2 regions of the Mesorhizobium sp. CA6 genome follow, and region 1 is predicted to be linked to the other one. Evidence: predicted binding sites of a transcription regulator. Region 1 holds the regulator's gene; the other holds the start of a gene.
The links. The regulator LexA, encoded in region 1, represses DNA repair genes until DNA is damaged. The targets are predictions, from matches to a motif close to TGTTCNNNNTGTGTTCNG.
Positions count from the first base shown of each region.

Region 2: a site for LexA is predicted at 2,124-2,141, ahead of LB526_RS13835 (carbohydrate kinase family protein). Genes of this name have one in related genera too.

Region 1 covers NZ_JAIUHI010000012.1:143,968-148,743, reverse strand. Annotated here, with positions in the region: gene LB526_RS19400 (ComEC/Rec2 family competence protein) at 1-1,826, shown strand, start outside; gene lexA (transcriptional repressor LexA) at 1,863-2,597, opposite strand; gene kynU (kynureninase) at 3,031-4,278, shown strand; gene LB526_RS19385 (alpha/beta hydrolase) at 4,326-4,776, shown strand, end outside.
Region 2 covers NZ_JAIUHI010000008.1:54,340-59,115, reverse strand. Annotated here, with positions in the region: gene LB526_RS13840 (pseudouridine-5'-phosphate glycosidase) at 1-917, opposite strand, end outside; gene LB526_RS13835 (carbohydrate kinase family protein) at 960-1,898, opposite strand; gene recA (recombinase RecA) at 2,266-3,363, shown strand; gene alaS (alanine--tRNA ligase) at 3,801-4,776, shown strand, end outside.

The DNA of each region.
Region 1 (4,776 bases):
GCATCAGGCTGTCGGCGCGCAGGATCCCGTCCGACATGTCGGCCGGGTCGATGCTGACCGGCTATGCCAAGCTGCTGCCGCCGACAGGTCCTGTTCGGCCGGACAGCTACGACTTTTCCTTCGACAGCTATTTTGCCGGCATAGGCGCCAGCGGCTTTTTCCTGGGCTATCCGAAACTTGTCGCGCCGACCCCGAGTGCGCCAACGGAGGTGCCGTTTGGCGCGCGCGTGGCATCGGCCATAGAAAATGCTCGCGAGGGGATTGCCGACCACATCAGGAGCAGCATCGGCGGTTCCGAGGGCGAGATCGCGGCGGCGCTGATCGTCGGCGTTCGTGCTGGCATTCCGGAAGCCATCAACGAGTCGATGCGACGGACCGGCATCTACCACATCATTTCGATCTCCGGCCTGCATATGGCGCTGGTCGCCGGCACGATCATGGTGCTTTTGCGCGGCGCCTTCGCGCTGTTTCCGGACTTCTCGTCGCGCCGGCCGGTGAAGAAATATGCCGCTGGCATCGCGCTGGCGTCGATCGCCGCCTATCTCGTGATCTCCGGCATCGTGGTGGCGGCCGAGCGAAGCTTCATCATGCTTGGCGTGATGCTGGTCGCCGTGCTTTTCGACCGCGCGGCGCTGACCATGCGCAACCTGGCGATCTCTGCCATCGCCGTCATCCTGGTCTCGCCGCATGAAGTGGTCGGCCCGAGCTTCCAGATGTCCTTCGCCGCCACCGCCGCCCTGGTCGGCGCCTATGCCGGCTTTGCCGACTATCGCGCCGGCAAAACGACCGCGCCGCCGGCAAAGCGTTCGTTTCTCGGGTTCTTATCGCGAAAACTGGCGATTGGAGCGGGTGGCGCCGCCGTGACGTCGCTCATCGCGGGCAGCGCAACATTGTTGTTTGCCATCTGGCACTTCCAGCGGGTGTCGCCGCTCAGCCTGCTGGCCAATCTGGCGGTCATGCCGATCGTCTCATTGGTCGTCATGCCGTTCGCCGTGCTGAGCGCGCTGGCCATGCCCTTCGGCTTAGACGGTCCCTTCCTCTTTGTCATGGGCAAAGGCCTGACGGCGATGATCGCCATTTCGGCATGGATTTCCGAGCGCTCACCGGTCGACGCCGTGGGGCTGATCTCGATCCAGTCGGTGCTGCTGGCGACGGTCGCGCTGGTCATCGCGACCATGGCTACCACTTGGCTGAGGCTTGCCGCCGTACCTTTCGCGCTCGCTGCGCTGCTGGCCATTCCGCACGTCCGCACACCGGACGTGCTTATCTCGGAGGATGCGCATCTGGTGGCGATGCCGATCGGCGGCGGCGAGCTTGCCGTCAATCGCGAACGCTCCAACGAGTTCACCACCGACAACTGGAAACGGGCGCTGAAAGCCGAGGAGATCGTGCCGCCAGAAAGGTTCGCCAAAGATACGCTGGACATTGCCGATCCCGCCGACCTGCCGCCCGGCTCGCCCTTCTATTGCAGCGGCGATCTCTGCATCGGTCGGCATCCTTCCGGCGCGATCGTCGCGCTCGCCGAGACCCGCGACACCGCCCGGCCGGCCTGCGGCTTCGCCGACCTCATCGTCATCAACGACGCCACGGCCTATAACCCGTGCCGCGATCCGCGTGTGCTCGTCGTCACCAAGCGGCAGCTGGCGCGCGACGGCAGCGCCGCCGTTTTCTTCGATCCGCAATCGGCAACCGCGCGGCCAACCGTCCGCTACGCGGTCGTAGAACCATACCGACCCTGGCACGAGCAGCGGAAATACACGCGCGAGGCGAGGGGACTGGCGCCCTATAAGCAGCCGGAAAAACCAGCCGCCGCACCGGCCCAATAGATTGTCGTTCGGGCGAAGAAGGCCGGGCAGTTCTGCTCAGTAGCGGCGGATAAGTCCGACGAGCTTGCCCTGAACCTTGACCCGATCCGGTCCGAAGATCCGGGTCTCATAGGCCGGGTTGGCGGCCTCGAGCGCGATCGAGGCACCCTTGCGGCGGAAACGCTTAAGCGTCGCCTCCTCATCGTCGACCAGCGCCACCACGATCTCACCCGGGCTTGCCGTGTTCGCATTGCGGATGATGACGGTGTCGCCGTCGAAGATGCCGGCCTCGATCATCGAGTCGCCCTTGACCTCCAACGCGTAATGCTCGCCGCCCATGATCATGTCCGGCGGCACCGAGATCGAATGCGTCTGGTGCTGGATGGCGTCAATCGGCACGCCGGCGGCGATGCGGCCCATCACCGGAATGGATACGGCCGCCGCGGCCTCGTCGTCATTGCTTGGCGTCGGGGTGCGTGATGGAGTCGTCGGCTTGATCTGGCGACTGAGATTGCCTTGGCCGCCCTGGATGACGCTCGGCGAAAACTTCTTCGCGGCATTCAGGCCAGGCGCGATCGAGTCGGGCAGGCGCAGCACTTCCAGCGCGCGCGCCCGATTCGGCAGCCGGCGAATGAAGCCGCGTTCTTCCAGCGCCGTGATCAGCCGGTGGATGCCGGACTTGGAGGCAAGGTCGAGCGCCTCCTTCATCTCATCGAATGATGGAGGAATCCCGCTCTCCTTCAGGCGTTCATGGATGAACATCAGGAGTTCATGTTGTTTGCGCGTCAGCATCGGCGGCCCCCACGGGTTCTGAAACCAGAATCAGAAAAACAAACCCAGAACAAACACTATCTGTTCCAGTTGTGTTCCGCAACCGTTTAAAGTTTAGTGAATTTGTTAAGGCTGCCGAAACAATGTCGCATCCGGTGACGGCCGGCTGCCCCTCCTGGGGCAGCGGCATTGATTCCGCTCGATTTTGGAGTTCCCCTTAAGCTGAAATACAACCCGACACGATCACGAAGCCGTGGTTGGGATCACGTCGGCTCGTACCGTAAGCGCGTGGCACCGTGAACGAAACGAACCCAAAATGCCAACCTTGGCGAAGTTCCGATCCGCAGTCTTCGCCGTCTATGGACCAGCTAACATAGGACCAAAGGTTCTTGCCCTGTCGCCGAGGGTGGTGAGACAACCCCCTTGGCCAGATCGAAATGGAGGCGGCAGCACAATGAGGGGAATTCCTGATCTCGCCGAAGTCGAGGCGATGGATGCCGCGGATCCGCTGCGCGCGACGCGCGATCGCTTCGTCTTGCCGGAAGGCGTCCTATATCTCGACGGCAATTCGCTGGGCGCTGCTTCGATCGACGCCTTCAGCGAGATCGAGACTGCCACGAGGCAGGAATGGGCGCGGGATCTCATCCGCGCCTGGAACACCGCCGGCTGGTTCGATATGCCCATCGAGCTAGGTGACCAGCTAGGACGGCTGATCGGCGCGAAACCCGGCCAGACGGTCGTTTGCGACACGACTTCGATCAATATCTACAAGGTCCTGCATGCGGCACTTGCAATGCGGCCCGAGCGTTCGGTGATTGTTGCCGAGGGCGACAGCTTTCCGACCGACCTCTACATGGCGGAAGGGGTCGCATCGACGCGGTCCGGCACGGTGCTGCGGCTCGAATGCGCAGATGCCCCGACGATTGAGGAACTGGTTGACGATCGCGTCGCGGTCATCCTGGTCAACCACGTCAACTACAAATCCGGCCGGCTGCGCGACATGGCGGCGCTCACCCGCAAGGCTCATGAAGCCGGTGCGCTGATCGTCTGGGACCTCTGCCACACGGCGGGTGCGCTGCCGGTGGATCTCGACGGCTCGAATGCCGATTTCGCCATCGGCTGCACCTACAAGTATCTCAATGGCGGGCCGGGCTCGCCAGCCTTCATCTACGCCGCGAACCGCCATCACCGCGACATTCGCCAGCCGCTCAGCGGCTGGTGGGGCCATGCCCGGCCTTTCGCGTTCGAGCAGGGCTACGCTGCGGGCACGGGCATCCGGCGGTTCCTGTGCGGAACGCAGCCGGTGCTGTCGATGCGCGCGCTGAAAGGGGCGCTGGATCTCTGGAACGATGTCGACATGAGGGCCGTGCGGAGAAAAAGCGTCGCGCTGACGGACCTGTTCATCCGGCTTGTCGAGGCCAGATGCGGCGGCTTCGGTCTTGAGCTGGAGAGCCCGCGCTCAGGCGCCGAGCGCGGCAGCCAGGTCTCGTTCGCACATCCGCATGGCTACCAGGTGATGCGTGCCTTAATCGAGCGCGGCGTGATCGGCGATTTCCGCGCGCCATCCACCATTCGTTTCGGCTTCACGCCGCTTTATGTCGGCTACCGCGATGTCTGGAATGCAGTCGAGGTGCTGCAGGACATCCTGCGCACTGGCGTCTGGCAAGACGCGCGCTTTGCCGTCAAAACAACCGTTACCTGACTTTAAATCGGCGATGCCGAACAAATGATCTGATCGCGGAGATACCGTTGCTGGGACATCGTATTGTCGACTGGGATGACGCTTATGCAAATGGCGCCAATATCGCCGGCGGCGACCGCTGGCCGGCGGCGTGGGATGGGCCGGCGCGGGCATTCCGCGAAAGGCTGCAGTCAGAGGGCAGGGCGCGGCTCGATGTTATCTACGGCGAAGCGCCGCGCAATCGCTTCGACCTGTTTCTCCCGTCTGCGGCGCCAAAGGGGCTCGTTGTGTTCATCCACGGCGGCTATTGGATGGAGTCGGACAAGAGCTCCTGGTCGCATCTGGCTGGAGGCGCGCTCGGCCGCGGCTTTGCCGTCGCCATGCCCTCCTACACGCTGTGCCCGCAGACCAGGATCAGCGGCATAGTCGGCGAGGCCGCGGCAGCGATCGAGAAGGCGGCGGCCATGGTCGATGGTCCGCTGATGCTGACCGGGCACTCGGCCGGCGGGCATCTCGCGA
Region 2 (4,776 bases), on a different contig from region 1:
TACAACGCCTTGGCGATCTCCGCCGCCAGCCGCGCATTGTTCTCGACCAGCGCGATGTTGGTCTTGAGGCTGCGGCCGCCGGTCAGCTCCAGGATCTTCGACAGCAGGAACGGTGTCACCGCCTTGCCGGTGACGTTGAGCGCCTCGGCCGCCTTTTGCGCGGCCTGGATGTAGCCGTCCATCTCGGCGGCCGGGATTTCGTCATTCTGCGGCACCGGGTTGGCGACGAGGATGCCGCCGCCCAGGCCCAGCGCTTGGCGCGTTCGGTAGAAATGCGCGATGTCTTCCGGCGCATGAAGGGTCAGCGGTGCGCGGAAGGGCGACTGCCTCGACCAGAAGGCGGGCATCGTCTCGCAGCCATGGCCGATAACCGGTACGCCGCGCGTTTCCAGCACTTCCAGCGTCTTTTCGATGTCGAGAATCGCCTTGGCGCCGGCCGAGACGACGATGACCGGCGTGCGCGCCAATTCGTCGAGGTCGGCCGAGATATCGAAGCTTTTCTCAGCGCCCTTGTGGACGCCGCCAATGCCGCCGGTGGCGAACACTTTTATGCCGGCCATATGCGCGGCGATCATGGTCGCCGCAACCGTGGTGCCGCCGGTGCGCGTTTGAGCGACCGCGAAGCCGAGATCGGCGCGCGACAGCTTCATGGCGTCGCCCGTCATGGCAAGCGATTCGCGCTCGCCGTCGGAGAGGCCGATCTTGATGCGGCCGTCGACCACGGCGATCGTTGCCGGTACCGCGCCGCAGTCGATGATGATCTGCTCGACCTTGGCAGCCATTGCGCCATTGTCGGGGTAGGGCATGCCGTGGGTGATGATGGTGCTTTCCAGCGCCACCACGGGCCGGCCGGCGGCAAGCGCCTCGGCCACCGGCGGATGGATATCGACGAAGGGGCGGGCGGTGTCAGGTGTCATGGCTGTCTCCGATCCGAAGGGATTGCTTCGGCAGTGGTGGCCCTATGCCACTTCCCGCGGCTCCGGCACAAGGGCAAGCGCCTGCGTGAAGGTGGCGATCGTGAAGGACGGCACGGCCTGCGGGCTCTCTATGGCGAGCATCGCCGCGGCAAGGCCTTCGCGTAGTGCTGCGCGCAGCGGCAGGCCGCGCAGCAAGGCGGCGACGGTTGCGCCGGTCAAGGCGTCGCCGGCGCCGGTCACGTCGGCCACCTTGCGCGGCGCGGGCGGGTCGATCTCGAAGATGCCGGTATCGTCGAAGCCCAGCACCGGAGCGCTGCCGGACGTGACCACGCCGGCGTTCAGGCCAGCCCGCCGGAGCGCGTCGACGAGCGTTTCGCCGGATGGCGCCGCGCCGACCAGCGCGGCGGCCTCGCGGCGGTTCATGAAGAGCAGCGACAGGTTGTCGAGCAGCGGCGCCAGGCGGACGACCTTGGCCGGCGAGACGGCGATGGCGAAGACCGGCCGGCCGCCGGCAAGCGCCAGCAGACGCTCCAGCGCGGCCGTCGGCAGGTTGGCGTCGCACAGGATGGCGTCGGTGGCGGCGATCGCCTCGCGCACCTTGGCGCGCCTTATTTGTTTGGGGAAGGCAAGGTCGTAGAGCGCCATGTCGGCAAGCCCGACGATCAACTCGCCTTCGGCATCGATCAGCGCCGTGTAGCTCGGCGTCGTGCGGTCGAGGAACACCACCGAAAGGTCTTTTATCCCGGCGTTGTCGATCGCCGAGGCGACCGTGTCCGCCGCAGCGTCACCGCCACGCACCGAGATCAGCGAGGCCGACACGCCGCGCTTCACCACGCTGCGCAGCGCGTTGAAAACCACGCCGCCGACGTCTTCGCGCATGACGCCGGGATTCGAAGCCGCGGGCACATAGACGCCCGAGACCTGGCCGCGCCGGTCGATATGGGCGCCGCCAAGCGCCAGGATTGTTGGGGATATCGGCATTTCGGGTCGATGACTTTCGTTGATCGTGCGGCCGCGCACACTAGAGCGGTTCAGCGTTTCACGGAATCGCTGAACTGCTCTAAGTCTTTATCCTGGACGGAAAGCCGGCACGCACCGCAATTGCTCTAGGTTTCCTCAGGTCGCCCTGCAATCGGGGTTGCGATTCGGACGGCCGGGTATCGAAATCTCTTCTGGACCGGTGGTTGCACTCCGCACCAGCCCTGGTGAGACAAAAATAGAACAAATCCAGATATTGATTATTTTTCAGATATTTGTTGCCCCTTGCCAAATGAGAACAAAAAAGGTACAAAACAAGCAGGGATCACGGATTGTCCGGCCTTCATTGACGACCAAGGGGTGATGTATCATGGCTCAGAATTCTTTGCGGCTTGTAGAGGATAAGGCAGTGGACAAATCAAAGGCTCTGGACGCGGCGCTGTCGCAAATCGAGCGCGCGTTCGGTAAGGGCTCGATCATGCGGCTCGGCGCCAACGAGCAGGTGGTCGAGATCGAAACCGTGCCGACCGGCTCGCTCGGCCTCGACATCGCGCTCGGCGTCGGCGGCCTGCCGCGCGGCCGCATCATCGAGATCTACGGGCCGGAAAGCTCGGGCAAGACGACGCTGGCGCTGCACACGGTGGCGGAAGCCCAGAAGAAGGGCGGTATCTGCGCCTTCGTCGATGCCGAGCACGCGCTCGATCCGGTCTATGCCCGCAAGCTTGGCGTCGACCTCGAGAACCTTTTGATCTCGCAGCCCGACACCGGCGAGCAGGCGTTGGAGATCTGCGACACGCTGGTGCGTTCGGGCGCCATCGACGTGCTGGTCGTCGACTCGGTGGCGGCACTGACGCCGCGCGCTGAAATCGAAGGCGAGATGGGCGATTCGCTGCCCGGTCTTCAGGCTCGCCTGATGAGCCAGGCGCTGCGCAAGCTGACCGCCTCGATCTCGCGTTCCAACACCATGGTCATCTTCATCAACCAGATCCGCATGAAGATCGGCGTCATGTTCGGCTCGCCCGAGACGACCACCGGCGGCAACGCGCTGAAATTCTACGCCTCGGTGCGCCTCGACATCCGCCGCATCGGCTCGGTCAAGGACCGTGACGAGGTCGTCGGCAACCAGACCCGCGTCAAGGTGGTGAAGAACAAGCTGGCCCCGCCCTTCAAGGTGGTCGAGTTCGACATCATGTATGGCGAGGGCGTGTCGAAGACAGGCGAGCTGATCGATCTCGGCGTCAAGGCCGGCGTCATCGAGAAGTCGGGCGCCTGGTTCTCCTACAATTCCCAGCGCCTCGGCCAAGGTCGCGAGAACGCAAAACTGTTCCTGCGCGACAATCCTGATACGGCGCGTGAGGTCGAGCTTGCGTTGCGCCAGAATGCCGGACTGATCGCCGAGAAATTCCTCGAGAATGGCGGCTCCGAAGGCGGCGACGACGGTTTCGAGGATGAAGCCGGCGCCCTGTAAAGTGCGTTTACCTGGGATTTTGCGCTCCGGGGCGATCCGCAGGCGCCCGAGGATAGTTGGTTGGCTTAGCCGGAGTTCGGCCGCAATCCTGGTTTATCGCCTTATGCTTATGTAATCGAGTTCTTGTATTGCGTAACCCGAACCGCCGGCCTTCGTGCCGGCGGTTTTGCATTGTGCGGGCGGGGCTGAGCCGCCGCTCGTCCGCCGATCGGCCCAAAGCGCGTCGCGCTGCAATGAATTCAGGCAATGCGCTTTGGTCCATGCTTGTGCCTGTCGTTTTCCCAAAACCGCTTGCGCAGTTTTGAGCGACACGCCTGTTTTCCGTGTTTCTGGACAGGCACAAGAGCTATCGCTAAAAGGCCAATCTATCTTCTGAAACACCAAAGCCCATTTGCCGCCGGCCGGGCCGGCGGTTCTTGCGAAAAAGGCAGTATGCAATGAGTGGCGTGAACGACATCCGGGCGACATTCCTCGAGTACTTCCGCAAGGAGGCCCACGAGATCGTCGCCTCCAGCCCGCTGGTGCCGCGCAACGATCCGACGCTGATGTTCACCAACGCCGGCATGGTGCAGTTCAAGAACGTCTTCACCGGGCTGGAGAAGCGCCCCTATTCGCGCGCCGCGACCGCGCAGAAGAGCGTCCGCGCCGGCGGCAAGCACAACGACCTCGACAATGTCGGCTACACGGCGCGCCATCTCACCTTCTTCGAGATGCTCGGCAATTTCTCGTTCGGCGACTATTTCAAGGAGCGCGCGATCGAGCTTGCCTGGAACCTGATCACCAAGGAATTCGGTCTGCCGAAAGACAAGCTCTTGGTCACCGTCTATCACACCGACGACGAGGCGGCGGGTTATTGGAAGAAGATCGCCGGCTTCTCCGACGACCGCATCATCCGCATCCCGACCTCCGACAATTTCTGGGCGATGGGCGACACCGGCCCATGCGGGCCGTGTTCGGAAATCTTCATCGACCGCGGAGAGCATATTTGGGGCGGCCCGCCCGGCAGCCCGGAAGAGGACGGCGACCGTTTCCTGGAATTCTGGAACCTGGTGTTCATGCAGTATGAGCAGGTGACGAAGGAAGAGCGCATCGACCTGCCGCGTCCCTCGATCGACACCGGCATGGGCCTGGAACGCATGGCCTCCATCCTGCAGGGGGTCGAAAGCGTCTTCGAGACCGACCTTTTCAAGCATCTGATCGACGCGACGTGCTCGGCGCTCGGGCACGGCCACAACCAGGAGAATGCAGCATCCTTCCGCGTCATCGCGGACCACCTGCGCTCGTCCTCTTTCCTGGTGGCCGACGGCGTGCTGCCTTCCAACGAGGGGCGCGGCTATGTGCTGCGCCGCATCATGCGCCGCGCCATGCGCCACGCGCAGCTGCTCGGCGCCAAGGATCCGCTGATGTGGCAGC